Nitratireductor mangrovi: one gene and its partner. The protein of the gene in region 1 interacts with the protein of each later gene in a pairwise test. Links are inferred from orthologs where the notes say so. Each region holds a gene or a part of one and is shown on either strand. Other genes may lie near its edges.

Region 1 (14,377 bases):
GAAACGATGAACGGTTCTGGCGAAGATGAACGGTGGATGAACGGGTCGATCAGCAGGCGTTCAAGGCGCGCAAAGTAAGACTTCTCACAGACGCATGAAACCAAACGCGCTTCAATGCGTTCTCGAAGCAAAGGAGACCAATGCCATGCTGATCACCTTGCTCGCCGCGGCCATGACCATCGCCATGCTGATTGCCACCGCGTTCGGTTTCTATGAAGAGGCGCAGCGCCAGAAGCTTGAGGTGCGCGCCACGCGCGGCCGCCGCTTCGGTCCGCCGCACCGCTGATTTCTGACCATCCTCCCAGGGCTTGCGGTTGTTCCGGAAGCCTGAAACTTGGGGCCGCCCGCCGGGCGGCCCTTTTTCTTTGGCTTATTGCGATGTGTCGGGTGCGGCGGGCGGAGCCTCACCGCCGGCCTCGGCTTCCGCCGCGCCGGGATCGGCCTCGGCCTCCTCTTCCTCCTGCGCCTCGGAAATGCGCTCCACCGACACCACGCGCTCGCCCTCGGCGGTGTTGAAGATCGTCACCCCTTTGGTGGCGCGGCTGGCGATGCGGATGCCGGTCACCGGCACGCGGATCACCTGGCCGCCATTGGAGACCAGCATGATCTGGTCGTCGGGATCGACCGGGAAGGTCGCCACCAGCCGGCCGATCTCGGCCACCTTGGAAACGTCGGTGGCGCGGATGCCCTTGCCGCCGCGGCCGGTCAGCCTGAAATCGTAGGATGACGAGCGCTTGCCGTAGCCGAATTCGGTAACCGTCAGAACGAACTGCTCGTGTTCCTTCATGAACTCGTAGAACTCGTCCGTCAGCTCCTCGACCTCGCTGACCTCCTCGTTGGTGAGCACGATCTCCTCGTCCTCGCCCGTCGCCAGCCGCCTTTCGGCGGTGGCGCGGCGCAGATAGGCAGCGCGTTGTGCGGGATTGGCGTCGACATGCTCGAGGATGGTCATCGAGATGGCCCGTTCGCTGTCGGCCATGGCGATGCCGCGCACGCCGACCGAGTTGCGGCCGACGAAGACACGCACGTCGGTGACCGGGAAGCGGATGCACTGGCCGCTGTCGGCGGTCAGGAGCACGTCGTCGTTCTCGGTGCAGGTCGCGACATTGAGGATGGCGTCGTCGGCATCGAGCTTCATCGCGATCTTGCCGTTGCGGTTCACTTGCACGAAATCCGACAGCTTGTTGCGCCGCACCGTACCGCGCGTGGTCGCGAACATGACGTCGAGTTCGCCCCAGCGCGTTTCGTCTTCCGGCAGCGGCATGATCGCGGTGATGCGGTCGCCTTCCTCCAGCGGCAGCATGTTGCGCAGGAACTTGCCGCGCGATTGCGGCGTGCCGACCGGCAGGCGCCAGACCTTCTCCTTGTAGACGATGCCGCGCGAGGAGAAGAACAGGATCGGCGTGTGGGTCGAGGCGACGAACAGCCGGGTGACGAAGTCGTCGTCCTTGGTCGACATGCCGGAGCGGCCCTTGCCGCCGCGCGCCTGGGCCCGGTAGATCGAGAGCGGCACCCGCTTGATGTAGCCCTCATGGGTGACGGTGACGACCATCTCCTCGCGCTGGATAAGGTCCTCGTCCTCCATGTCGGGACCGCCCTCGGCGATCTCGGTGCGCCGCGGCGTGCCGAACTCGTCGCGCACCGCGGCCAGTTCGTCCTTGACGATCTGCTGGATGCGGGCGCGCGAACCCAGGATTTCGAGATAGTCCTTGATCTCCTCGCCGATCGTGTTGAGCTCGTCGCCGATCTCGTCGCGGCCGAGCGCCGTCAGGCGCTGCAGGCGCAGGTCGAGGATGGCGCGTGCCTGCTCCTCGGAGAGGAAATAGGTGCCATCCTCGTTGATGCGGTGGCGCGGATCGTCGATCAGCCGGATCAGTGCCTCGACCTGCTCGGCCGGCCAGCGCCGTTCCATCAATTGGCTGCGCGCCGTCTGCGGGTCGGGCGCATGCCTGATCAGCTTGATCACCTCGTCGATATTGGCAACCGCGATCGCCAGTCCGACCAGCACGTGGGCGCGGTCGCGCGCCTTCCTGAGCAGGTATTTGGTGCGCCGGCTGACGACATCCTCGCGGAAGAAGACAAATGCCTTCAGGATGTCGTGCAGGTTCATCAGTTCCGGCTTGCCGCCGTTGAGCGCCACGAGGTTGGCGCCGAACGAGGTCTGCAGCGGCGTGTAGCGGTAGAGCTGGTTGAGAACCACGTCGGCGACGGCGTCGCGCTTCAGCTCGATCACCACCCGGTAGCCCTGGCGGTCGCTCTCGTCGCGGATGTCGGAGATGCCCTCGATGCGCTTGTCGCGCACCAGTTCGGCCATCTTCTCGATCATGCTGGCCTTGTTGACCTGAAACGGCACCTCGGTGACGATGATCGCCTCGCGGTCGTTGCGGATCTCCTCGAAATGCACCTTGCCGCGCATCTGGATCGAGCCGCGGCCTGAATCATAGGCCGAATAGATGCCGCCGCGGCCGAGGATGATGCCGCCGGTCGGGAAGTCCGGCCCGGGGATGATCTCCATCAGCGAGGGCAGGTCGATCGCCGGATTGTCGATGACGGCGATCGCCGCGTCGCAGACCTCGGACAGATTGTGCGGCGGCACGTTGGTCGCCATGCCGACGGCGATACCGCCCGAGCCGTTGACAAGCAGGTTCGGAAACCGCGCCGGCAGCACCTTGGGCTCGCTCGACGAGCCGTCGTAATTGTCCTGGAAGTCGACCGTGTCCTTGTCGATGTCTTCCAGCAGTTCGTGCGCGGCCTTGGTCAGCCGCGCCTCGGTGTAACGCATCGCCGCCGGCGGATCGCCGTCGATGGAGCCGAAATTGCCCTGCCCGTCGATCAGCGGCAGCCGCATCGACCAGTCCTGCGCCATGCGCACCAGAGCATCGTAGATCGAGGCGTCGCCGTGCGGGTGGTATTTGCCCATCACGTCGGCGACGGGGCGCGCCGACTTCACATATTTGCGGTTCCAGTGATAGCCGTTCTCGTGCGAGGCGTAGAGGATGCGCCGGTGCACCGGCTTCAGCCCGTCGCGCACGTCCGGCAGCGCCCGGCTGACGATCACGCTCATCGCGTAATCGAGATAGGAACGCTGCATCTCCTCGATGATGGAAACCGGCTCGATGCCGTCGGGCTCGTCCGGCGGACGCGTTGTCGTCTTGTCGGTCAAATCAGGTCACGATCGAAATGAGGAATCATCGGCCTCCTTATATAGGATGCCGGCGAAATTCTCCAACCTCGACGCCTGATTTTCGGCGCTCAAAAGTGCTTTGAAAACAACGCATTACGCGCGCATTCTTTTTCAGTTCCGATTGCCTTCCGGGGAGTGCCGGAAAACTGCCCGAATCGGTCGCCGTGCGCCACGGGGAACCTGCGTCGCCAGCGTCCGGTCAGGCGGCCGGCTTCGCGCGTCGCAACGTGCTCGGCGACACGCCGAAGACACGGCGGAACCGGCGGTTGAAGGTCGACAGGTCGCCAAAACCGGCGTCGTAGGCGATCGCCGCGACACCGTCGCGTCCGTGGCGCAGCGCGGCGGCGGCGCGGTGCAGGCGCCGCAACAGCAGGTACTGGTAAGGAGTCGTCCCGGTCACCTGGCGAAATACGCGCAAGAAGTGGAACCGGCTCAGCCTTGCCTCCTCGGCCAAAGCGGCCAGCGACACCTCCATCGCGACATCGGCCTCGATCCTTTGCAACGCCGCACTCACCGCGCGTTCCTCGCGTGCCGTCGGTGCCTTCATCCTGTCCGCCGCCGCACCGGCGAGCGCGGCCGACGCCACGCGCAGCGCGAGTTCGGCGAAGGCCGGCCGGTCATCGTCTTCCGCGGCCACCGCGAGATCGCTGGCCAGTCGCGCCGTTGCGGTGCCGGGCGGCAATGCGGCGCGGGCGAAACCGCTGCCGCGTGCGCCGGCTACCTCGCGTGCCGTTTCCTCGATGTAATCGCCGGAAAAGTGGAAGGAGATGCAGCGGTCGCCCACCGAGTGATCATGCCCGCATTCGAAGCAGGCGCCCTGCCGGCCGAACAACATCGCGCCGGGCGCCAGCAGCGCCTCGCCGGTCGAGGAGCGGTAGCGGAAGCTGCCGCCGCTCACCAAGGCGACGCAGAAATTCGCGTGCTGCTCCTCGAACGGCCGGTCGTTCGGCCCGGGATCGCAGACGATGTCCTTCACGTACCAGCCGTCGCCGGTCGCCAGTTCGCGCCCGAGGATTCCCATGCATGCAGAATAGCAATTTCTCCCAAGCCGGACCATCGGCCGCGCGGCTAACAGGGCGATCATCATGACAGAAAGGTCAGGAGCATGAACACGATCGCAACCCGCAGCCTGCCCCGCTTGCTGCATGCCGACGGGCCGGCCGCGGAGATCGCCGCCAAGGCGGAACTCTATGGCTGGCTGGTCGGCGACTGGGAGATGGACGTCGTCCGGCACCTGCCCGACGGCACGACCGCAACTGGCCACGGCAGCGCCCATTTCGGCTGGGTGCTGCAAGGCCGCGTAATGCAGGACATCTGGCGCATCCCCGGTTTCCGCGACCCCGGCGCCGACGATCCCGCCGCGGCCCTGATGCATGGCACCACGCTGCGCATCTTCGATCCGAAGCTCGACGCCTGGCGCATCATCTATGCCGATCCGGTCCGCCACGTCTATTCGCGCCAGATCGGCCGTGCGGCGGGAAAGGACATCGTCCAGGAAGGCGTCGACGAGGACGGCGTGCAAAACCGCTGGCGCTTCACCGAAATCACTGCGGACAGTTTTCACTGGATCGGTGAGGTCCGCGACGCGGAAGGCGGCGACTGGCGCCGCATCGTCGAATTCTTCGCCCGCCGCGTCGCCTGAGCTTCAAAAAAGGAGAAACGAACGATGTTCGATCATGTCTCGATCGGCGTGGCCGATCTCGCCCGCAGCCGCAAATTTTATGATACGGCGCTCGCCGCGCTCGGTCTGTCTCTGCTGCATCAGGACCAAACCTCGCTCGGCTACGGCACGGATCGCATCGGCCTGTGGGTGCTGGCCGCGAAGACACCTGTCGTCGCCGATCCGGGCTCCGGCCTGCACCTCTGCCTGACCGCCCCGGATCGGGGCGCCGTCGACCGCTTTCACGCCGCCGCGCTTGCCGGCGGCGGTTCCGACAACGGTCGGCCGGGGCTACGCGCCGACTATGGCAACGGCTATTACGCCGCCTTCGTCGTCGATCCCGACGGCTACCGGCTGGAGGCTTACCGGCAGGAGAGTTGAGCACGCGACGGTCGGCCGCCCGTCGGCCCCTCCCCCGCCGCTGCGACCGGCTGGCCAAGCGGCGCTGCCGGCGGTACATCTGGCCGGACGCGGGGGGAACTTGATGCCGAGCCTCGACCAGATCTTCAACGCATTCGTTACCATCCTGGTGACGATCGACCCGCCCGGGCTGGCGCCGCTGTTCCTGGCGCTGACCCGCGGCATGAACCGGGCCGAGCGCCAGCAGGTCGCACTGCGCGCCTCGGTCATCGGCTTCCTGCTGCTTGCCCTGTTCGCGCTCGCCGGCGCCGCGATCCTGTCGGTCTTCGGCATCACCTTGCCCGCCTTCCGGGTCGCCGGCGGCCTGCTCCTGTTCTTCATCGCCTTCGAGATGGTTTTCGAGCGCCGTCAGGAGCGCAAGGAAAAGAGCGCCGACGTCGCCATCACCAAGGACATGATCCACAACATCGCCGCCTTCCCGCTCGCGATCCCGCTGATTGCCGGCCCCGGTGCGATCTCGGCCACGGTGCTGCTGTCAGGCTCGTTCGAAGGCGCCGTCGGCCAGGCCGCCCTGGTGGCGGTCATCCTCGCCGGCATTTTGCTCACCTATCTGGTGTTCCTGCTCGCCGAACGGGTCGATGGTTTTCTTGGCCAGACCGGGCGCTCGATCCTCACCCGCCTGCTCGGCGTCATCCTTGCCGCCCTCGCCGTCCAGTTCGTCGCCGACGGCATCAAGGCGCTGATGGCGGCGTGAGGCCGCCGGCATGGTCTCGGAACTCACCGCCCACCGGCGCGCCTTCTGGGCCTTCTTCGCCGACGAATTGCCGGACCTTGCCGTGCGCACCGTGCCGCGCAGAACGCGCGGCAACGAGACGACTCAGTCCGCCTGTCGTTCGCGGCTGGCTGAGCGGGCGCCGGCGATAATCACGGTTATTGCGGTTTGACCCCCAGCTTCGCGTCGCCGTATCCGCACTGATGCAGTGACTACGCGACCCCGTTTTTGTTTATCTCGAGCCGGCATCCTTCTTGTAGATCGGGGTGCCATCCGGCTCATACGCCACTACCCCCGGCTCCCACCACCAGATCGGGTTCGCCTTGAAGCTCTCCCGCTCGTCAAGTCGCTCAAGCAACGTCGAAACCCTGGCAAAGCTCTCGAGACCAAGCTCGATGCCGAGGGGACGCGCCTGCACGAAACGGACGTGTGATGCCAGAAAGATATCCTGCATAGACACGTAGCCTGGCACGAAACCGTCGCCATCACCTAGCTGACCCTCAAGCCAGTTCAAGATGCGAAACAGCTTCTCTGCCGATCTCTGCAGATGTGCGTTCTGCTGTAGGGCAATTCCCGACCATCTCATCTGAGAAATGGTCGTTGCCGCATTTCCGAACGTCTGGATCGTCGCGAATACCAACTTGTCATGCCATTCGAACTCCGGCCGGAAGGCGTGGGTTGCCAGTGGCAATCCAGCTGCTCCGTTCTGCCGATAGGTCGACAGCAGGTACTCAACGATCAAGCCACTTTCCCAAAGTGTCAGGTCTCCGTCCCAGAAAGTAGGTACCTGCAGAGTTGGTGTCGCTGCGACTCGTTCTTCGACGCTCGGCGTTGTGATCTCCTCACGCCTCTCATAGTCGAGCGCGAGTTCGTCGAGAACAATACGGACGGCTCTCGCAAATGGCGAGCCAGTAGTGAACAAGAGTGCGCGCATAGTCCGACCACCTCCATTTCACAGGCAGGCATCAGGAACCGGCCAACAATCCGCGGCACAAATGTGGGCAGACATCTACCGTTGGGCCCGCCAATGGGAATAGAACATTCTCGCAATGGCTTGTCACCGCCCAGGCAAGGCCACCGTCATCTCGCGCCCGCCGAAGCCGTGCACCTTGTCATTCGCGCGGATGGTCACCTCACGCACATCATCGGGAATTGCGATGCCGCTCTGGCTTCGCGTGAAGGGCTGCTCGTCGACATGCGGATGCAACAGCACGCGCTCGCCCAGCACCTTGCCGTCCGGTCCGAGCACCTCCCAGCGGTCGGCGTAATGGTCCCAGCCCTCGTCGGCGTGACGCACGGTGACATCGAAGCGATAGGTGCCGTCCTGCGCCCGCTCGGCGCGCGCATCCACGACATCGGCGTCGCCGGCATGGGCCGCGCCTCCGGCCGCCAGCAAGGCAACGCAGAACGCGGCGGTTAAATGTCTGATCAGAGCCATGCCTGCCGTTCTGCGGCAGGACGCGCTCAAGCGCCAATCACGAACCCGTCAGGGTTTTGCCGCGAACGCGAGCGGATGGCCGGCAGCGAATTCGATCAGGTCCCACTGGTTGCCGTAGAGGTCCCGGAACACGGCGACCGTGCCGTAATCCATGACCTTCGGGTCACGCACGAACTCGACGCCTTCGCCAAGATAGCGCTTGTGGTCGCGCTCGAAATCGTCGGTCTGCAGGAACAGGAAGACGCGGCCGCCGGTCTGGTTGCCGACCGCCGCCGCCTGCCCGTCGTCCGATGCCCGGCCGAGCACCAGCGAGGTGCCGCCACCCGGTGGCGCGACGACCACCCAGCGCTTGTCCTGTTCGGGCTGGTAGCTGTCTTCCAGCAGTTCGAAGCCGAGCTTGCCGCAATAAAACGCGATGGCCTCGTCATAGTCGCGCACCACGACCATGACGTGCGCGATGCGCTGCATCACTGACCGCTCAGAACGGGATTTCGTCGTCGAGGTCGCGCGAGAAACCGCCGCCCCCGCCGCCACGCTGGGCATCGCCGGGGCCGGAGGAACCGAAATCCGAACCGCGATTGGCCGGCGCGCTGTACTGGCCGCCCTCGCCCTGGTTGCGCGAATCCAGCATCTGCAGCTCGCCGCGGAATTTCTGCAGCACGACCTCGGTGGTGTAGCGGTCCTGGCCCTGCTGGTCCTGCCATTTGCGGGTCTGCAACTGGCCCTCGATATAAACCTTGGCGCCCTTCTTCAGATATTGCTCGGCCACCTTGGCGAGATTGTCGTTGAAGATCACGACATTGTGCCATTCGGTGCGCTCGCGCCGTTCGCCGGACTGGCGGTCGCGCCACGTCTCGGAGGTCGCGATCCGCATGTTGACGACCGGGTCGCCGGAATTGAGGCGGCGAATTTCCGGGTCCGCGCCCAGATTGCCCACCAGAATGACCTTGTTCACGCTACCCGCCATCACTCGCCTCCACGCTCGTCCGAAACGGAAAATTGCTGATCGGCGCGCATCCTATCCGATCGCCGCCGCCGCCGCGCGGTGCTTCCGCGTTATCGCGGCTCTGTCCACAAGCAGTTTGTTCTTTTTTTGTTCTATATGGGCCGGGCCACGATTGCAAGCGCTGCGCGGATCGTGATCGCGCCCCGATTGGCAAACGGCGCGGTTGATATTATCTCTACGCCTCGATCCCCGGAGCCCGGTCATGCCCAGATTTTTCGCAACCGCCATCGTCGTCGCCGCCGCGTCGCTTGCCGCCATGCCGCTGGCCTCGGCCGATGACAGCCTGCCGGGCGTGAAGCACGGCGCCGGCACGGTCACGACCGACATCCTGATCGGCGAGCCCGAGGACGGCGTGCCGGTCGGCTCGACGCCGGGCTCGTACAAGGTCGGCAATTGGGACGTGACCATTTCGGGCAGCGTCTCCTACCAGATCGGCTTCGGCGGCTATCGCCATGACGGCCGCTCGAGCCCGGTCGTGAACCCGCAACAGCCCGGTCCCAACGCCTCCATCTCCCGATAGGGACGTCCCGCTCCGTCTGAAGCACGGCCCCAGGCGGCACGCGAAGACTATCGCTCGCCGCGCGGCTGCTCGACGGCTGACGCATGACGGCTGGAAGTCGCCCACGCGAAACATCGCGCCCAGACGACATAGCCCCCGAAAAAAGTGAGGCCTCGCCGCTGCCTGTTCCGAGCGCGCGAGGCCTTCCTGGGTTTTTCCCGATCTCCGGGTGTATCAGGTGATCTTCCCGGAGGAGCCGGTCAGGGTCTCGCTCCGGTGCATTCTTCAACGATGTGGTTTGATTTCGACGTGCGGCCCCGTCGGGCGCTCAGGCGTCCGTCAGGTCCGACGTGGTCCCGCCGTGAAACGGGACCTGCAGGGACTGTCCGGCGGATTCATGCCTCTCTCCTCTGCTGTTGGTACCGACACCGTTCCGCGCTCATTCCTCGCACCCGCGTCGTCTCACGGGCGGTCCCGGCTTGCGGTTGACCCGAGGCGGCTGCGGAACTTCCGGGACTCTGCGCCCTCGCCGGCCGGCCTGTCAACAAAAGCGCGCCCGGGCGGGGCAAAATGTGATCGCACGCGGCGGTCAATTGTCCACAAGCGGGTTGTCAGGAGCCCGTTCGGCCTTTGTTCTTTTGACTTGCCCTGCCCGCTCAAAGGAGTCTAACTCGGCTGGCGGGAAGCCCTCGACGCGACGGCGGGGCGACCTATGTAAAGGCGGGCCTGGTCGCGCAGCGCCCATCCCAACCGACACCCGACATGGCATCAGGCGGCATGGCCGAGCACAAGTTCATCTCCATTCGCGGCGCACGCGAGCACAATCTCAAGAATGTCGATCTCGACATTCCCCGCAACAGCCTCACCGTGATGACCGGGCTCTCCGGCTCCGGCAAGTCGTCGCTCGCCTTCGACACCATCTATGCCGAGGGCCAGCGCCGCTATGTCGAGAGCCTGTCGGCCTATGCGCGCCAGTTCCTGGAGATGATGCAGAAGCCCGACGTCGACCAGATCGACGGGCTCTCGCCGGCGATCTCGATCGAGCAGAAGACGACGTCGAAGAACCCGCGCTCCACCGTGGGCACGGTGACCGAGATCTACGACTATATGCGGCTGCTCTTTGCTCGCGTCGGCGTGCCCTATTCGCCGGCCACCGGCCTGCCGATCGAGAGCCAGACCGTCTCCCAGATGGTCGACCGGGTGCTGGCGCTCGAGGAAGGCACGCGGCTTTACGTGCTGGCGCCGATCGTGCGCGGCCGCAAGGGCGAATACCGCAAGGAACTCGCCGAACTTCAGAAGAAGGGCTTTCAGCGCGTCAAGATCGACGGCCAGTTCCACGAGATCGGCGACGCGCCGGCGCTCGACAAGAAATTCAAGCACGACATCGACGTCGTCGTCGACCGCGTCGTGGTGCGCGAGGACCTCGGCGCGCGGCTCGCCGACAGCATCGAGACCTGCCTGAAGCTCGCCGACGGGCTCGCCGTGGCCGAATTCGCCGACCGCCCGCTGCCGCCGGAAGCGCTGTCGGGCGAGGCCGCCAACAAGTCGAAGAACGACACCCACGAGCGGCTGCTGTTTTCCGAAAAGTTCGCCTGCCCGGTGTCGGGCTTCACCATTCCCGAGATCGAGCCGCGTCTTTTTTCCTTCAACAACCCGTTCGGCGCCTGCCCGTCCTGCGACGGTCTCGGCAGCCAGCGCACCATCGACGCCGAGTTGGTCGTGCCCGACGAGGCGCTGTCGCTCCGCGACGGTGCCGTGGCGCCGTGGTCGCGATCGACCTCGCCCTATTACACCCAGACGCTGGAGGCGCTCGGCAAGGCCTACGGCTTCAAGCTCGGCGACCGCTGGCGCGACCTGCCCGACGAGGCCCGCAACGCCATCCTCCACGGCACCGGCGAGCGCCAGATCACCTTTTCCTATGATGACGGCCTGCGCTCCTACCAGACCAGGAAGACCTTCGAGGGCGTGGTGCCCAATCTCGAACGGCGCTGGAAGGAGACCGAATCGGCCTGGAGCCGCGAGGAGATCGAGCGTTACATGTCCTCGGTCCCCTGCCCGGCCTGCGCCGGCTACCGGCTCAAGCCCGAGGCGCTCGCCGTCAAGATCGACGGCCTGCATATCGGCGAGGTCACGGCGAAATCGATCCGCAAGGCCGGCCAATGGTTCGAGGCCCTGCCCGAGCGGCTGACCGCCAAGCAGAACGAGATCGCGGTGCGCATCCTCAAGGAGATCCGCGAGCGCCTCACCTTCCTGAACGATGTCGGCCTCGACTATCTCACCCTGTCGCGCAATTCCGGCACGCTGTCGGGCGGCGAAAGCCAGCGCATCCGCCTCGCCTCGCAGATCGGCTCCGGGCTGACCGGCGTGCTCTACGTGCTCGACGAACCCTCGATCGGCCTCCACCAGCGCGACAATGCGCGCCTGCTCGACACGCTCAAGCATCTGCGCGACCTCGACAACACCGTCATCGTCGTCGAGCATGACGAGGACGCGGTGCTTTCGGCCGACCATGTCGTCGACATCGGCCCCGCCGCCGGCATCCATGGCGGCCGCATCGTGGCGGAAGGCACCCCGGCCGAGATCATGGCCAATCCCAATTCGCTCACCGGGCAATATCTCTCCGGCGCGCTGTCGATCCCGCTGCCCGAGGCGCCGCGGCCGCTGAAGAAGAACCGCCGCATCCGCGTCGTCGGCGCGCGCGGCAACAATCTGCAGAACGTCACCGCCGACATCCCGCTCGGCACGTTCACCTGCGTCACCGGCGTGTCGGGCGGCGGCAAGTCGACCTTCCTGATCGAGACGCTCTACAAGGCCGCCTCGCGCCGCATCATGGGCTCGCGCGAGCACCCGGCCGAGCATGACCGCATCGAGGGGCTGGAATTCCTCGACAAGGTCATCGACATCGACCAGTCGCCCATCGGCCGCACCCCGCGCTCCAATCCTGCCACCTATACCGGCGCCTTCACGCCGATCCGCGACTGGTTCGCCGGCCTGCCCGAGGCCAAGGCGCGCGGCTACCAGCCGGGCCGCTTTTCCTTCAACGTCAAGGGCGGGCGCTGCGAGGCCTGCCAGGGCGACGGCGTCATCAAGATCGAGATGCATTTTTTGCCCGACGTCTACGTCACCTGCGATGTCTGCGCCGGCAAGCGCTACAACCGCGAGACGCTCGAGGTCACCTTCAAGGGCAAGTCGATCGCCGACGTGCTCGACATGACGGTCGAGGAAGGTGCGGTCTTTTTCCAGGCGGTGCCGGCGGTGCGCGACAAGCTCGTCACCCTGGCCAAGGTCGGGCTCGGCTACATCCATGTCGGACAGCAGGCGACGACGCTGTCGGGCGGCGAGGCGCAGCGCATCAAGCTCGCCAAGGAGCTGTCGCGCAAGGCCACCGGCAAGACGCTCTATATCCTCGACGAGCCGACCACCGGGCTCCACTATCACGACGTCGCCAAGCTCTTGGAGGTACTGCACGAGCTCGTCGACCAGGGCAACACCGTGGTCGTCATCGAGCACAATCTGGAGGTCATCAAGACCGCCGACTGGGTGCTCGACCTCGGTCCCGAAGGCGGCGACGGCGGCGGCGAACTGGTCGTCGCCGGCCGCACCACCGACGTCATGGCCGAGCCGCGCAGCTACACCGGGCAGTTTCTGAAGGAGCTGCTGGAGAGAAGGCCGGGGGGAAGAAAGGCAGAGGCGGCGGAGTAGACCTTCGCTCGGATTGGCGGAGCAGCTGGTTGTGCATTGAGTAAATCAATACTTGATAAGGTGAAACTGCCATAGGTAATATTGCGCTCGACTTACGGGAGAGAGCAATGGGTAGCGGCGGCTCGGGACGTTTTAGCGACTATTCTGGCAATAAGAAAACCGGATCAGGTAGTGGAGCGGCCGGTGGCTCAAGCGGCTCCGATAAGTGCCGTGAAGCGTTTTCCGCTAGTCTTGAGGACGTAGCTAGCCACGACTACTACAAGAACCATAAATCCAGTCCTGCGGTTGGTGCTAAGCTATCTGTTCAGGTCAAGGGGCGGGTTGTTGCAGTCATAGGATCGGAGTCGGTTGGATCTCTGCCGACACGCCTCAACTATCTTGCCGGCTGCTTGGAGGATGGGTTCACCTATACGGGAATCGTGACTGCATCCTCGAACGGTAGTAATCCTCAGGTCCAGGCCGATTTTGTTGCTGACTAGATGCCAGGTTCAGTTCCGATACTGATTGGTGAAGTCACGGTCGACTTCACGATGCCGACACGCAGCACGGAAGCAAAGGTAAGACTTGGCGGCGTGGTGCATGCTGCTCGGGGCCTGTGGGCTTCTGGGCAGAACTACGCTGTCGGGGTATTTTGCCCAGCGTACCTGATCGAGCAAGCGCAGGATTATCTGACTAAGCACGGCTGTAGAGACTTTATCCTCCTAGGGGAGGTAACAGGTGCGCCCAACGTCATCGCAATTGCCGACGTGAAAGAGGTTGGACATCAAGGCTACGAAGACCTCCTGCGTGACGAGAGAAAAGTTGTTCCAAATCGCGAGCACGCGGATTTGGGTCGATTTCATTCTGTCGTAATCTTCCCGGGTCGCTATGATTTAGCCGACGTGGTTCGTCAGCTCGACCCCGATGCTCTAGTCACAATCGATATCGCCTACGACGTGGATGACGCTGAATTCCTTCGTTCGCTTTCCGGTCGAATCGACTCGGTGGCAATCTCGACTTCGTCTGAATTGTTCTCCAGCATTGCATCGAGCGACGTTGCCCCAATGCTGGAATTGGCGAAGGACATCGGCGCGAGGCACCTACTGCTGAAAGAGAACCGCGGCGGCAGTAGGCTATTCGATCTCGGTACTGGCGACATCGAATATGTTCCAGCCAGACTAGACGTCACTACAAACTCGGTGGGCGTGGGGGACGTCTTCACAGCCGTGTTTGGCACACTCGACAGCAGCATCCGAGATGCTGCTTGGCGAGGTATGCAAGCCGCAACGATCTATTCACAAACTACGTGGCCGGATGATCTTAAACGGGGCATTGAACGAGAACTACGGTTGCCTATCGACGTCGTCCGCGGTTTGGGCGGCGTCACACTGCCTTGGCATGCGCGCCGGGGTCTGCAAATTTATTTAGCGGCGCCAGACTTCTCGTATGCAGATCATGCTGAAATTCGCGCAGCTGTTGAAGCGTTGGAGTACCACAACTTCTGTGTCAGAAGGCCGGTAAAGGAAAATGGCGAGGCTGATCGAGACTCTCCAGTTGCGTCTCTCACTGCCTACTACATCAGCGACGTGCGGTTGCTAGGGGAATGTGCAGCAGTTTTCGCGATTCCGATTGAACGCGATCCCGGAACGCTGGTTGAGATTGGTCTTGCGATTGAGATGGGAAAGCCGGTTGTCACCTTTGATCCTCGTAATGAGAACCGGAACACAATGGTGGTCAAAGGAAGTTCCACATATTCGCCCGACCTCGACCTTTGTTT
Region 2 (14,116 bases), 2.6 Mb from region 1 along the record:
GGGCGCGGAACTGGAACAGGCGATCGCTCTCGCCGCCGATCACCTGTCGCTCTACCAGTTGACCATCGAGGAAGGCACGCCCTTCTTCGCGCTCCATGCCGCGCGAAAGTTCGCCGTGCCCGACGGCGAGCATGCCGCCGAACTCTACCGGATGACGCAGCAGGTCACCGCCGCGCGTGGCCTGCCCGCCTACGAGATTTCGAACCACGCCCGCCCCGGCGCGGAAAGCCGCCACAACCTCGTCTACTGGCGTTATGGCGAATATGTCGGCGTCGGCCCCGGCGCCCATGGCCGTTTTGTCGAGGACGGCCGACGCATCGTCACCATCACCGAGCGCCATCCAGAGACCTGGTGCGGCCTGGTCGAGGATCGTGGCCATGGTGTCGTCGACGGCGAAATCCTGACCCGCTCGCAGGAGGCCGACGAGTTCCTGCTCATGGGGCTGCGCCTTGCGGAGGGCATCGACCTTGCCCGCTACGAGGCACTGTCCGGCAAGCCGCTCGCCAATGACCGCATCGCGCTGCTGGCGGGCGAGGCGCTGCTGGCGCCGATCGGCAATTCGCGCCTGCGTGCCACCCCGGCTGGCATGATCGTGCTCGACGCCGTCGTCGCCGACCTGGCGCGCTGAGCGCGTCGCCAGCGTTGCGCTGCCGGCAACTTTGCAAGCCGGTGCGCACATGCGAAGACTCGGCGGTCGAAGCGGAACCGGAGCGGCATGGACGAGAGGCCCGGCAAGAAGCGCGGTTATGTGATCGGACAGGCCGAAATGACGGCGCGGCCGCTGGAGTCGGCGCTTTATCTGGTCGCAACCCCGATCGGCAATCTCGCCGACATCACGCTGCGTGCCCTCGAGGTTCTGGCCGGCGCCGACATCGTTGCTTGCGAGGATACGCGCGTCACCCGAATCCTGCTCGAACGCTACGGGATCAGGCGCCGGATGATGGCCTACCACGAGCACAACGCCGCCGAGGCCGGCCCGCGCCTGCTCGCGGCGCTCTCCGATGGTGGTTCGGTCGCGCTCGTTTCCGACGCCGGAACGCCGCTGGTCTCCGATCCCGGCTACCGGCTCGCCGTCGAGGCGATCGCAGACGGTCACCGGGTCGTACCGATCCCCGGCGCATCTTCCGTGCTGGCCGCGCTCGTCGCCTCCGGCCTGCCTTCGGACGCGTTCTTCTTTGCCGGCTTCCTTCCGGTGAAGGCCGGCCAGCGCCGCACCCGGCTGGAGGAAATCGCGCCCGTTCCCGGCACGCTCGTTTTTCTGGAATCGCCCCGCCGCCTCGCCGCCTCGCTCGCCGCCATGGCCGAGACGCTCGGCGGCGCGCGCCGCGCCGCCGTCTGCCGCGAACTCACCAAGGCCTTCGAGGAGACCCGCCGAGGTTCCCTCGCCGAACTTGCTGCGCATTATGATCAAGCCGGCGCGCCGAAGGGCGAGGTGGTGGTCTGCGTCGCTCCGCCCGAGGCTGGGGCACCACCGGTCGATGTCGACATTGACGCGTTGCTGTTGTCGCTGGTCGCCGAGATGCCGGCGGCGAAGGCGGCGGCCGAGGCCGCGCGCCAGACCGGGCTGGCGAGGCAGGAGCTTTACCGCCGCCTGGTCGCCCTCAAGGAAAGCAATCGTGGAAGCTGACGGCCCCGCGCGCCGGCAACGCGCCTACCGCAAGGGCCATTACGGCGAACGCCTTGCCGCGCTGGCGCTGCGCGCCAAGGGGTACCGCATCGTCGCACGCCGCTACCGCACCCGGCTCGGCGAGATCGACCTGATCGCGCGGCGCGGCGATCTCGTTGCCTTCGTCGAGGTCAAGGCGCGTCCGACGCTCGCCGCGGCGATGGAGGCGGTCGGGCCGCTCGCCGCGCGCCGCATCGAGGGTGCGGCCGACATGTGGCTGTCGCGCCAGCGCGACTACGCCCGCCTTTCCGTCCGCTTCGACCTCGTCGCCATCCTGCCCTGGCGCTGGCCGGTCCACGTCGAGAACGTCTTTTCCGGCCGCTTCTGAAGCAGCATCCGCGACACGGGGCATGCCTTCCCTTGCGTCAACAGCCTGTCGGGACCATTCTGCCGCTGATGCGGCAGGATCATTCCCTCAGGAGTAATCGAAATGTGCCATCACTGCGTCATCGACAGCGTCAAGGAGCGAATGCTCTCGCGCCGCGACTTCTTCAAGGGTTCGGCCGTCGCCGGCGCGGCCGCCGTAGCATCGGCCGCCGCGCCTGCGCCGCTTTTCGCCCAGAAGGCGATGCCGACCAGGGCCGAGGACCTGACCCACGAGCTCTACGAGGAGTTCCCGACCTTCTTCAATCAGCAGCAATTGTTCAAAGAGGTGCTCTTCAATTATGACGAGCACAAGTTCAACATAAACGAGTGGCGCTTCAACGAGCACACCGGTACGCACATGGACGCGCCTTTGCACTTTTCGGCCGACGGCAGGTCGGTTGCCGAAATCCCCGTCGACGATCTCGTCTGCCCGCTGGTCATCGTCGACATTCGCGAGAAGGCAGCCGAAAACGCCGACGCACAGGTCACGCCCGACGACATCTTGGCCTGGACGAGCGCCAATGGCGATATTCCCGAAGGCGCCTGCGTGGCGATGCTGTCCGGCTGGGGCGCGCATCTCGGCACTGACAAGTTTCGCAATCCGGATGCCGACGGCAAGATCATGCATTTCCCCGGCTTCCACATCGAGGCGGCTGAGATGCTGATGGAGGCGCCCTCGGTCAAGGGCATCGCCGTCGACACGCTGTCGCTCGACCATGGCCCTTCGCCGGATTTCGCCGTCCATTACGCCTGGCTGCCCTCGGGGCGCTGGGGGCTGGAATGTGTCGCCAACCTGGAAAGCCTGCCGGCCAGCGGCGCGACCCTAATCGTCGGCGCGCCCAAGCTGCGCGGCGGCACCGGCGGCCCGTCGCGGCTGTTCGCCATGGTCTGAGGCGGCGCGCGGCAGCTGTTTGGCCGGCGCTCTGTGCTAGCGCCGGCTGACCCGCATCGGCAGCCCGCCCTCGGGCTGTGTCGTCAGCTTCTGCACCGGCCACGGTTTCGTTTCGGCGACCGTGTCGAAGCGGTAGCGAGACAACAGCACGCCGAGCGCGATCACCGCCTCCTGCATGGCGAAGCTGGCACCGATGCACACCCGCGGCCCGGCGCCGAACGGCAGATACTGGAAGCGATCGATCCGGTCGCGGTTTTCCGGCAGGAAGCGCGCCGGCATGAAGGCTTCCGGGTTGTCCCAGAGCTTGCGGTGCCGGTGCACCGTCCAAGGCATCACCTGGATCTGCGCACCCTTGACGATGCGGAGGTCCTCGAACCTGTCCTCCTCCACCGCTTCGCGGCTGATCGAGGCCGCCGGCGGGTAGAGCCGCATCGCCTCCTCGAAGGCGGCGCGCGTCGCCGGCATCTTTTCCAGCCACTTCACCGGGTCCGGTTCGCCGGCCGTGACCGCGTCGATCTCGGCCTCGACCCTGTCGCGCTCCCATGGCGCCTCGGCCAGGCAGTAGAGCGTCCAGCCGAGCGCGCGCGCCGTCGTCTCGTGGCCGGCGCCGATGAAGGTGATGATGTTGTCCTTGATCTCGTCGGCGCCGAGCCCGTCCGGGCCCTCCGCCTTAAGGAGCAGCGTCAGGAAATCGTTGGGCACCCCGTCCGGGTCGGCCCGCAGCCGATCCTTGCGCATTGCCATTGTGTCGGCGACGATCTGACGGAAGAAGGCCATCGTCTTGCGCCCGCGCAGCCGCGTGATGCGTGGCAGCCAGTCCGGTGCGCCGAGCAGGTCGAGCGGGTCGACGCGGCCCATCGTCTCGAACAGATGGTCGACCTGCTTGGCGAAACTGCCGGCCTCGCCGGCGATCTCGCCTGAAAACAGCGTCTCGGCCAGGATATCGTAGGTGAGCATGGTCATGTCGCGGGCGACGTCGACCGTTGCGCCGTCTTCGTAGCGCTCGGCAAAAAGCCGCGACCGTTCCAGCATCGGCCCGGCAAAGCCGTGGATATGGCGCGGCGTGAACACCGGCGCCATCGCCTTGCGCGAGCGTTTCCAAACCTCGCCTTCGGCCGTCAGCAGCCCGTCGCGCAGGATCGGCCGCAGGATCTTCTGGCGCACCCGCGCCATCTTGTAGTTCTTCGCGTTGTCGACCAGCACCCGCTTGATCAGCCGCGGATCGTTGGCGATCACCAGCGGCCCGCCGATCCCGGTGGTGATCGATATCCATTTTTCGTTGTAGGAAGGCTCGCCCCACAGTTCGAGCGGGTTCCTGTAGACGATGCGGATCATCTGCAGCGTCGAGGGCGGCGAGCTGCGCGGCTTCGGCGCCGGCGGCACGAAGGGGGCGGGCGAGGTGTCCATGGTCGTCTTCCGGGCGGACGCAATCATCTGCCCGACAACTTAGGATCGCCGCAAAGTTTCGGCAAATTTTCGCTCACGCGGCAAGATGAGCGGGCCGCGTTGCGGAAGCCTCTGGAAAGGTCGCCGGCAGCAGCGGCAAAAGCCCGCGCCGATTTGGAATTTGGCCACGAAACCCCTATATCTCGGGCATCTTCCGGCGCGTGATTCGGGGTGAAGCGGGCGCGCCGTCCCAGCGGCAGAAAACAGCGGTAGTCCATGAGCGAATCGTCCGAGACACGGCCAGGCGCCGAGCCCGAATATGGCGCGGAATCGATCAAGGTCCTCAAGGGCCTCGATGCGGTCCGCAAGCGCCCGGGCATGTATATCGGCGACACCGATGACGGCTCCGGCCTGCACCACATGGTCTACGAGGTGGTCGACAACGCCATCGACGAGGCGCTGGCCGGCCATGCCGACCGGGTGACGGTGTCGCTCAACCCGGACGGCTCTGTCACCGTCACCGACAATGGCCGCGGCATCCCGACCGACATCCACCCCGGCGAGGGCGTTTCCGCCGCCGAGGTGATCATGACCCAGCTCCATGCCGGCGGCAAGTTCGACCAGAACTCCTACAAGGTCTCCGGCGGCCTGCACGGGGTCGGCGTCTCCGTCGTCAATGCGCTCTCGACATCGCTCAAGCTCACCATCCGCCGCGCCGGTAAGCTGCACGAGATGAGCTTCACCCATGGCGTCGCCGACGCGCCGCTCGCCGTCACCGGCGATGCCGGTTCCGACACCGGCACCGAGGTCACCTTCCTGCCCTCGCCCGAGACCTTCTCGAAGACCGAGTTCGACTTCGGCACGCTGGAGCACCGGCTGCGCGAGCTCGCCTTCCTCAATTCCGGCGTGCGCATCGTCCTGTCGGACCGCCGCCACGCCGACGTCGTCACTCACGAACTGCTCTACGACGGCGGGCTGGAGGAGTTCGTCCGCTATCTCGACCGCGCCCGCAAGTCGCTGATCCCGGTCCCGATCTCGATCCGCGCCGAGCGCGACGGCATCACCGTCGAGGTCGCCATGTGGTGGAACGATTCCTACCACGAGAACGTGCTCTGCTTCACCAACAACATCCCCCAGCGCGACGGCGGCACCCATCTCGCCGGCTTCCGCGCCGCGCTGACGCGCCAGGTCACCGGCTATGCCGAGAACGCCGGCATCGTGAAGAAGGAGAAGGTCTCGCTCACCGGCGACGATTGCCGCGAGGGGCTGACCGCGGTCCTCTCGGTAAAGGTTCCGGATCCGAAATTTTCCTCGCAGACCAAGGACAAGCTGGTCTCCTCAGAGGTCCGCCCGGTGGTCGAGGGCCTCGTCAACGAGGCGCTCAACACCTGGCTCGAAGAGCATCCGGGCGAGGCGAAAACCCTGGTCACCAAGGTTGTCGAGGCCGCCGCCGCCCGCGAGGCGGCCCGCAAGGCGCGTGAACTGACGCGGCGCAAGGGCGCGCTCGACATCACCTCGCTGCCCGGCAAGCTCGCCGACTGCCAGGAGCGCGATCCGGCCAAGTCGGAAATCTTCATCGTCGAGGGCGATTCGGCCGGCGGCTCGGCCAAGGGCGGCCGCTCGCGCCAGAACCAGGCGATCCTGCCGCTGCGCGGCAAGATCCTCAATGTCGAGCGCGCCCGCTTCGACCGCATGCTGTCGTCCGACATGATCGGCACGCTGATCACCGCGCTCGGCACCGGCATCGGCAAGGACGAGTTCAACCCCGAGAAGCTGCGCTACCACAAGATCATCATCATGACCGACGCCGACGTCGACGGCGCCCACATCCGCACCCTGCTCTTGACCTTCTTCTTCCGCCAGATGCCGGAGCTGATCGAGCGCGGCCACCTCTATATCGCGCAGCCGCCGCTCTACAAGGTGACGCGCGGCAAGAGCACCCAATACATCAAGGACGAGCAGGCCTTCGAGGAATATCTGATCGCCGGCGGCCTCGAGGAGACCGCGCTCGAGCTCGCCAGCGGCGAGGTCCGCGCCGGGCAGGATCTGCGCGCCGCGATAGACGACGCGCTCGCCGTGCGTTCGCTCATCAACGGGCTCCACACCCGCTACGACCGCGCCGTGGTCGAGCAGGCGGCGATCGCCGGCGCGCTCACGCCGGAGGTCTTCATCGACCTCGGCCGCGCCAACCAGATGGCGCAGACGATCGCCGAGCGCCTCGACATGATCTCGGAGGACACCGAGCGCGGCTGGGAAGGCCGCACCGCGACCTCCAACGAGGGCAGCGGTGGTTTCATCTTCGAGCGCACCGTGCGCGGCGTGAAGGACGCCGTCCATCTCGACATGGCGCTGATCGGCTCCGCCGACGCGCGCGCGCTGCACCGCTATGCCGGCCGCCTCGACGAGGTCTACCGCACCCAGCCGGTGCTGCGCCGCAAGGAGTTTTCGGAGGCGATGTCAGGCCCGATCAGGCTGCTCGACGCGGTCTTCGCTGCCGGGCGCAAGGGCATCACCATGCAGCGTTACAAGGGCCTTGGCGAGATGAACGCCGAGCAGCTCTGGGAAACCACGCTCGATCCCGAGGCGCGCTCGCTGCTGCAGGTCAAGGTCGCCGACGCCACCGACGCCGACGCGCTGTTTGCCCGCCTGATGGGCGACGAGGTCGAGCCGCGCCGCGAATTCATCCAGGACAACGCGCTGTCGGTCGCCAATCTGGATATCTGAGGGCGGGCGCCCGCCCGCATGATGCGCCGTCGATCTGCCAGTTGCGATCTTGCTGTTGCCAAGGGGCAAGCGTTGCCGGCAAGGCGATGCTGTCATTTATGACGAGCGTGAGATCATTCGGCGGCTTCTAGCGTCCCCAGACCTTCGAGCCTGCCGCGCAGGATACCAAGTATGGACGCATCGGACGGCGCGAGTATGCCGCTCTCCTGCATCTTCAGTATGATGTTGAGCGCCTTTTGATAGTTCTCACGCGGTTCGCTGCCCGCTTCGGCCATCTGGAAATACACAACCACCAGGTCGCGCAGCCATTCCGAATTGCCCGGATCCGCGGCGGCGAGCCGTTCGGCGATGGCAAGACCGGCCTCATAGGCGGTAAGCGCCCCGGCGAGGTCGCCCTGAGCTTTGCGCACGTCGCCGATCTTGCCGTGGCTGATCGCCAGACCGCGCTGCCAGCCGACATGGTCCGGATTGGAGGTCGCCAGCCGCTCGGCAATTACGTGGCCATCACCGTAAGCGACCGCTGCATCAGCAAGTTCGGCCCGAGCCGTCCGCACGTCGCCAACCGTCGTGTAAGCCGCCAACAGATCGTGCTGTAACCGAGCATTGCCAGGATCAGACGCCGCGAGCCGCTCGGCTATCGCGACGCTGAAAATATTGTACCTTAGGGCATCTTCCAGATCGCCAAGCCTCGACTTAACTCTAGCGATATTGCCATAGACGACCGAGCGGTTACGCTGCATTGTGGGGTCGTCCCACTCGTCTCCGGCGTTCTCATAGATGAACACCGATATTGCCATGTAAGATTTGAGAGCGCCGGGCAGGTCGCCTTGCGCCAGCTCCAAATTGGCGATCCGTTGGTATGCAGCTATCAAATCGTGCAGTACGCCCCTGTTTTCCGGGTGCTCAACCATCAGCTTTTTGCTGATCGCCAGAGTTTCATTGAATGATATTTTGGCGGCGGCCCGTTTGCCGAGCAAAACCTGTACATCCCCCTTGCTAAGGTGAAACGCCGAAAGTGTTTGTTGCCGAGTTAGGTTTTGGGGCTCGGAAGCTGCAAGCCTTTTGGCGATTTGCAGACCTTGCTCGAAGGTAGACAATGCTGCGTCCAGATCGCCTAAGGCAAGTTGAATATTGCCCAGTCTGTCATAGGCGGCTGACAGATTTTGCTGCCACACGACGTCGGTCGGATCGGAACTTGCGAGCTCTCTGACCCTTTCGTGCAGAACGCCAAACGTCTCGAATGCGGCGGGAGCGTTGCCGGTAGTCTCGAGTGTTTCTCCAAGTGACCACAGCACGCGCAGATACTGGAAGTGATCATGCTCGGAAAAGGTTTGCTCCCCGTCGACTTCCGCGTAGAGCGCCGCCGCCTTTTCGTAGTCGGCGATGGCGAGCTGGTATTTCAGTTCCGCCGCCGCCGCGCCGCCGTTCAGGTAGTGGGTCGCCGCTTCCGACAGGGTCCGTTCGACATAGTTCGCCTTCAGCGTCTCGCGCGAGGTCGCGTCGATGTTTGCCGCCTCGCTCAGCTTCGCCCGCGCGCCGTCGAACGCGCCGAGCGCCAGTTGCTCTTCCGCCGCGCGGCGCAGCGCGGTCACGCGTTCGTCGCCGGAACGCAGCGTGCGAAGCTCGTCGCGCACCCTGGTGAACGAAGCGGCCGCCTCGCGCAGCTTCTCGGTCCGCTCCTCCCGGTTGAGGCCGGCGACATCGCCGCCGATCAGCGCGCCATAAAGCGGCGCCAGCGGCATGCCGGCGTCCGCTGCGATGCGCTCCACGTCTTCCCGCATCTGCGGGCTGAGATCGGCCATGGCAAGCAGCAGCCGCTCCCGCTCGGGCAGGTCGCCGGAGGCCTCCGAGGCGAAGAACAGCGCCGGCAGGCCGCTTTCCACATAGGGCAGTTGCGCGCCGCGCGAGCGGTCGTAGACCTCCTGCTGCACCAGCGTCAGCACCGAGCGGATCTCCAGCCCCTCGGTCCCGAGATATTTGGCCAGCGCCGTGGTGAAGGGGGAATTGTCTCCCTCGCCGTCGGCCGCCGTCTCGCCCGGCGCGGCGGAAAAGGCAAACAGCGTGTTCTCGGCGCGGCCGAGCCGGCCCAATCCGGGCTTGACCGTCGCCGGCAGCCTCAGCGCCTTCGCGCCGCGCCCTTGCGGGTCGGGGGATGCCCCGAAAGGATCGTTGCGGCAGGCGTCGAGCACGATCAGCGCGATGTCCGCCACCTCGGCCGCCGTCCGGCGCAGTTCCTCCAGCGGCAGCGAGCTGGCCTCCAGCGCCTCCAGCGAGGAGGCGTCGGCATCGGTCGGCAGCAAACGGTTCTCGCCGGCGACCTCGACGCCGTGGCCGGCGAAGAAGATCAGGGCGACGTCGGCGCCGGCCGCATCCTCGGCGAAATCCTCCAGGGCCCGGCGCATGCGGCGCAAGTCGCGGTTTGCCTCGGAAAACACCTCGAAGCCGAGCGCGTCGAGCGCCTCCTCGACCGCGCGGGCGTCGTTGACGGCATTGGCGAGCGGGCGGATCGCCTCGTAGCGGTCGGCGCCGAAGACAAGCGCCACGCGCCGTTCCGCGAAAGCCGCGCTTGCCGTGACGACAACAAATATCGCCGCAAAGACGATCCGCACCGGCAATCTCCCAAGCCCAGGGGTCGGTAAGCATACTCAAACAGCAATATGGCGCAGGCAAGGATGATCTTGCAGGGGCGGGTCGCGCTTCCGGACATACTCCTAGCCAGGTCAATTAGTTGTCCTGCGCGAGCAGCGCCCTTTCGAGCAAAAGTTCGGGCCGGGCGCTGGCTTTAGGCCGTCGCGAAGGCGTCGGGGCGGCTGGCCTCTCTGCCTGTGGACAGGCCCAGCGGAGGATATCGCACGCTCAGGTTGCCATGGTCGTGCTAACGGTGAGCCAGAACTGCAAATTCTGTCTCATGCGCCAACAAGACGCCTGTCGCGTCAGTTATCGGGTGAAGCGAGCGCCTTTTTTCGCTGCAACGACACCACAGATCAGTGTTGGTTCGAGCCGGAGGCCGGACGCCACGACCATTTTTCGCGAGCTGACGTTGGTAGCCGATACGAGCTCGTATATGTGGGTTGCGTCGAGGTCGCGAAAGGCACTCACAATCATCCGGGCGTTGATGTAGCTGCCAAGCCCGCTTCCCCTTTTCGACTCCAATACGGCGACGAGTCCTCCCCAAGCATATCGGTGATAGGGGCTGTGGGCATTGTGAGGCAGGTAGCAATGTGCGGCTGCCACTATCTCCCCGTGCCTATCACCTATGACCGTGGTCGTCGCCGGACCAAGGGCTCCGACGAGTAGTGAGCCAGAGAACGGTACTACCCCCGCCGCGTTCATCAGCACCTGAATCTTCGTGACGTATTCGCTTTTCGGATCGGTCGGCCGGTCCAGTTCGGCCAACCCGTCTGGTAGCCCACGAGCTAGGATTGCTTCCGCAGCGGCGAGCGCAGCGGCGCGCGGGGCGAGGAAAACATCCCACGCATCGAACCGATAATCCTGTCCCAGAAGCCGAGCCCTGATCTGGTCAGCCGCCTCGGGGGAGAGAAGGCGGAACCCGCAGATGCCGTCGCGATCAAGAAATTCGGTAATCCGATCCCAACCCAGTTTATCGGGGTCATCACAACCCATCGTGCGGCCCGTTTGGCATGCGCCGGGTGTATTGGTGATTAGATCGGCGTTCGCCTCAGCCTGCCTTTGCAAGCGCTGTTGCTCCTCCGAACCGAAGTAACCTGACATAGCATGCTCTCCCTGGGAGAAGACCTTATCGATTTCGAGAAACATCGCCAACGGAGGCATGGGCGCTGATTGGCCGACGGCCTGTCATCCAGGCTTCTTGATCTGCCAGACCTGCTCCACCGGATAGTTTCTGGCCCAGTCGGCGGGGATCGCCGCGCGCGTCCCCGAGGCCCCCTCGGGCGCGAAGACTTCCTGGTACCCGGCAACATCGAAGCCGATGGCTGCGAACAATTCCATCCAGGACGAAATCGTCAGGTTGAAGCAGACGCCGCTCGGCTCGAATTCGACCTCGGTCCAGTCGGCGCCCCACATGCCGCGATAGGGCCGGTGCAGCGTCCGGTCGCAGGGCGACCCGTCGAGCGGCGAGCAGATCAGGGAAAGCGGATGGTTGCCGAGGAAGACCAGCCGCCCGCCCGGCCGCAGCAGGCGCCATGCTTCCCGCAGCCATTTCTCCGGCACACACCAGATCGACGCGCCATATTCCGAGATCGCGAAGTCGAACGCGGCGTCGGGCAGGCCGGTGGTTTCGGCGTTGCCCTCGATGAAGGTGATGTCCGCACCGTGTTCGGCGGCGAGGCGGCGTGCGGTGGCCAGTTGTTCGGTGGAGATGTCGATCGCGGTGACGCTTGCCCCGCGCCGGGCCATCCAGCCGGAGACGTAGCCCGTGCCGCATCCGAGTTCGATGGCCTTGATGCCCGTCATGTCGGGCGGAAGCAGGCTCAGGCCCTCGTCCGGGTTGCCCCAGTTGCCCCATTCCGGGCTGTCGAGGCTCCAGAGACGTTCGCCGACCGCAACCCAGTTGGCCGCGTCGGCATCCCACAGATCCCGGTTGATTAAGAGATGGTCGCGCGCCATAGCCCGGTCCCCGTTGTTCGCGGGCTTGCTTAGCACACTCCCCCGTCGCACAAACCTTGGGGGCGTCTTCCTGCCTGCAAGACTTTCCGGGACTGTCTCGCCGCGCGCCTCAGGCGAGCCGGTAGCGGTGCACGTCCTCGCTCGCTTCGTCGCGCACCAGTTCGCCCTGCCACAGCATGCGGTTGACGTGCGCGTGCACCTCGCTGAAGGCGAAGCTGGTCTGGTGCGGGTCGAGCTTGCGCGGAAACACGAACGGCAGCAGCCCGGCGACCGAGCGCGCCTGCTCGCGGCACGCGTCGGCGATGATCGCGCAGCGCTCGTCATGGTGTTCGGCGAGTTCCCGGCAGCGCGTGTGCAGGCCGCGGAACGGCAGCTGGTGGCCCGGCAACACCAGCGCGTCGGCCGGGATGTCGGCCTCCAGCGCCTTCAGCGAGCGCAGATAGAGCCCCAGCGGGTCGCCCTCCGGCTCCACTGCCCAGACGCTGATATTGGGCGTGATCTTGGCCAGCACCTGGTCGGCGGCCAGCAGCACGTTGCCGTCGCGCCAGTAAAACATCAGCTGTTCCGGCGCGTGGCCGTTGCCCGACAGCACCTCGAAATCGCGCCCGCCCAGCGTCAGCCGGTCGCCGGCGACCAGCCGCCGGAAGGTCGGCGGCAGCGGCGTCACCATGCGCAGATAGTTGTGGCCCTGCGTGCTGACCAGTTGCGCCATCTCCTCCGGCATGCCGTGCCGGCGGTAGAAATCGTGATAGGGCTTGGCCTCCAGCGCGCCCGGGCTGAGCGAGATGTTGAGGCAGCCGAGATAGGCCGAATGGCTGGTGAGCAACGGCAGGTCGAAGGTTTCGCACAGCCAGCCGGCGAGCCCGATATGGTCGGGATGGTAGTGGCTGACGATCAGCCGGCTGAGCCTGCGCCCGGCCAGCGGCCCGTCGGCGAGCGCCTGCCAGATCGCCCGCGTCGGATCATTGGCGATGCCGGTGTCGAGCACCGCCCAGCCGTCGCCATCCTCGATCAGGAAGATGTTGACGTGGTCGAGCCGGAACGGCAGCGGGATGCGTGCCCACAAGATGCCCGGCGCCACCTCGGTCACCGCGCCCGGCGCCGGCGGCTCGGGGAAGGGATAGATCAGGCTGTCCTGGTGGGTGGTTGCGGCCAAGTCCGGGTCTCCGATTGACGGTCCGGCCTAGCCCACATGTCGTTCTTTCACAAGCCGGCGTCGTTGGCCTGCGCGCCCGGGCGCGGGCGCGCGCTAGCTTCTCTCCGGCCGCTGGGCCAACCGATTTTGTGCGTTCCGGCGGCCGCGGTCGCCGCGGCGGCTTCCGCCGGCCTTGGTGATCGCCTATGTGCAGGGGATCGCGATCGGATTCGTTCTCGGGGAGTGTTTCATGCTGCGCAGGACCGACTTTTACATCGACGGCAGATGGGTGGCGCCGGCGGCGCCGAACGAGCTCGAGGTCGTCAATCCGGCCAACGAGCAGCCTTTCGCCGTCATCTCGCTGGGCGGCAAGGCCGATGTCGACACGGCGGTCGCCGCGGCCCGCCGTGCCTTCGCGGCCTGGAGCGTTTCGCCGAAGGAGGAGCGCATCGCTGCCCTCGAACGGCTGGCCGAGGCCTACAAGGCGCGCATGGCCGACATGGCGAAAGCGATCTCCGACGAGATGGGCGCGCCGATCAGGCTCGCCACCGAATCGCAGGCCGCAGCCGGGCTCGGGCACATCAAGACCTTCATCCGCACGCTGAAGGAGTTCCAGTTCGAGCACATCCTCAACGAGCGCAGCCCGCGCGACATGATCATGCACGAACCCGTCGGGGTCTGCGGGCTGATCACGCCGTGGAACTGGCCGATGAACCAGGTGACGCTCAAGGTGGTGCCGGCGATTGCCGCCGGCTGCACCGTGATCCTCAAGCCATCCGAGATCGCGCCGATCTCGTCGATCGTCTTCACCGAGATCATGGACGCCGCCGGCTTCCCGGCCGGCGTCTACAACATGGTCAACGGCGACGGCCCCGGCGTCGGCGAGGCGATGTCGCGCCACCCGGGCATCGACATGATGTCGTTCACCGGCTCGACCCGGGCCGGCGTGGCGGTCAGCAAGGCCGCCGCCGACACCGTCAAGCGCGTCACGCTGGAACTCGGCGGCAAGTCACCCAACATCGTCTTTGCCGATTCGGACCTGCCCGACGCGGTCAGGCGCGGCGCCGCGCACTGCTTCGAAAACACCGGCCAGTCCTGCAACGCGCCGACCCGCATGCTGGTCGAGCGCTCCGTCTATGACGAGGCGGTCGGCATCGCCGCCGATTTCGCGCGTGGCCAGAAGGTCGGCAATCCGGCCGAGGACGGCGACCATATCGGCCCGCTTTCCTCACAGGTGCAGTTCGACAAGGTGCAGGCGCTGATCGAGGCCGGCATCAAGGAAGGCGCGCGCCTGGTCGAGGGCGGCCTCGGGCGGCCGGAAGGTTTCAACCGTGGCTATTACGTGCGCCCGACCGTCTTT

What was found.
Region 2: the proteins of gyrA (region 1) and gyrB interact in binary tests that used the Escherichia coli proteins (3 or more experiments, as listed by UniProt). The link is inferred for Nitratireductor mangrovi from one-to-one orthologs.

The regions. Positions count from the first base shown.
Region 1 is NZ_CP042301.2:1,333,305-1,347,681, reverse strand. What follows is about bases 171-3,542. They hold gyrA (DNA gyrase subunit A), read right to left. Parts: upstream 3,164-3,542; coding sequence 371-3,163; downstream 171-370. Other genes in these bases: FQ775_RS06570 (helix-turn-helix transcriptional regulator), read right to left, coding at 3,384-3,542; FQ775_RS06580 (hypothetical protein), read left to right, coding at 171-286. Outside these bases: more of FQ775_RS06580, read left to right, coding at 146-170; more of FQ775_RS06570, read right to left, coding at 3,543-4,205; FQ775_RS06565 (hypothetical protein), read left to right, coding at 4,290-4,826; FQ775_RS06560 (VOC family protein), read left to right, coding at 4,851-5,225; FQ775_RS06555 (MarC family protein), read left to right, coding at 5,329-5,958; FQ775_RS06550 (hypothetical protein), read left to right, coding at 5,969-6,148; FQ775_RS06545 (glutathione S-transferase family protein), read right to left, coding at 6,209-6,910; FQ775_RS06540 (hypothetical protein), read right to left, coding at 7,034-7,414; FQ775_RS06535 (VOC family protein), read right to left, coding at 7,463-7,885; FQ775_RS06530 (single-stranded DNA-binding protein), read right to left, coding at 7,893-8,381; FQ775_RS06525 (hypothetical protein), read left to right, coding at 8,623-8,940; excinuclease ABC subunit UvrA, read left to right, coding at 9,697-12,621; FQ775_RS06515 (hypothetical protein), read left to right, coding at 12,729-13,100; FQ775_RS06510 (nucleoside 2-deoxyribosyltransferase), read left to right, coding at 13,152-14,377. UniProt on the Escherichia coli protein: A type II topoisomerase that negatively supercoils closed circular double-stranded (ds) DNA in an ATP-dependent manner to maintain chromosomes in an underwound state.
Region 2 is NZ_CP042301.2:3,969,740-3,983,855, forward strand. What follows is about bases 4,200-7,310. They hold gyrB (DNA topoisomerase (ATP-hydrolyzing) subunit B), read left to right. Parts: upstream 4,200-4,586; coding sequence 4,587-7,034; downstream 7,035-7,310. Other genes in these bases: FQ775_RS19505 (cytochrome P450), read right to left, coding at 4,200-4,331; FQ775_RS19515 (caspase family protein), read right to left, coding at 7,148-7,310. Also shown: radical SAM family heme chaperone HemW, read left to right, coding at 1-628; rsmI (16S rRNA (cytidine(1402)-2'-O)-methyltransferase), read left to right, coding at 716-1,627; FQ775_RS19495 (YraN family protein), read left to right, coding at 1,617-1,994; FQ775_RS19500 (cyclase family protein), read left to right, coding at 2,097-2,924; more of FQ775_RS19505, read right to left, coding at 2,961-4,199; more of FQ775_RS19515, read right to left, coding at 7,311-9,643; FQ775_RS19520 (GNAT family N-acetyltransferase), read right to left, coding at 9,972-10,766; FQ775_RS19525 (class I SAM-dependent methyltransferase), read right to left, coding at 10,851-11,621; FQ775_RS19530 (MBL fold metallo-hydrolase), read right to left, coding at 11,731-12,777; FQ775_RS19535 (aldehyde dehydrogenase family protein), read left to right, coding at 13,007-14,116. UniProt on the Escherichia coli protein: DNA gyrase negatively supercoils closed circular double-stranded DNA in an ATP-dependent manner to maintain chromosomes in an underwound state.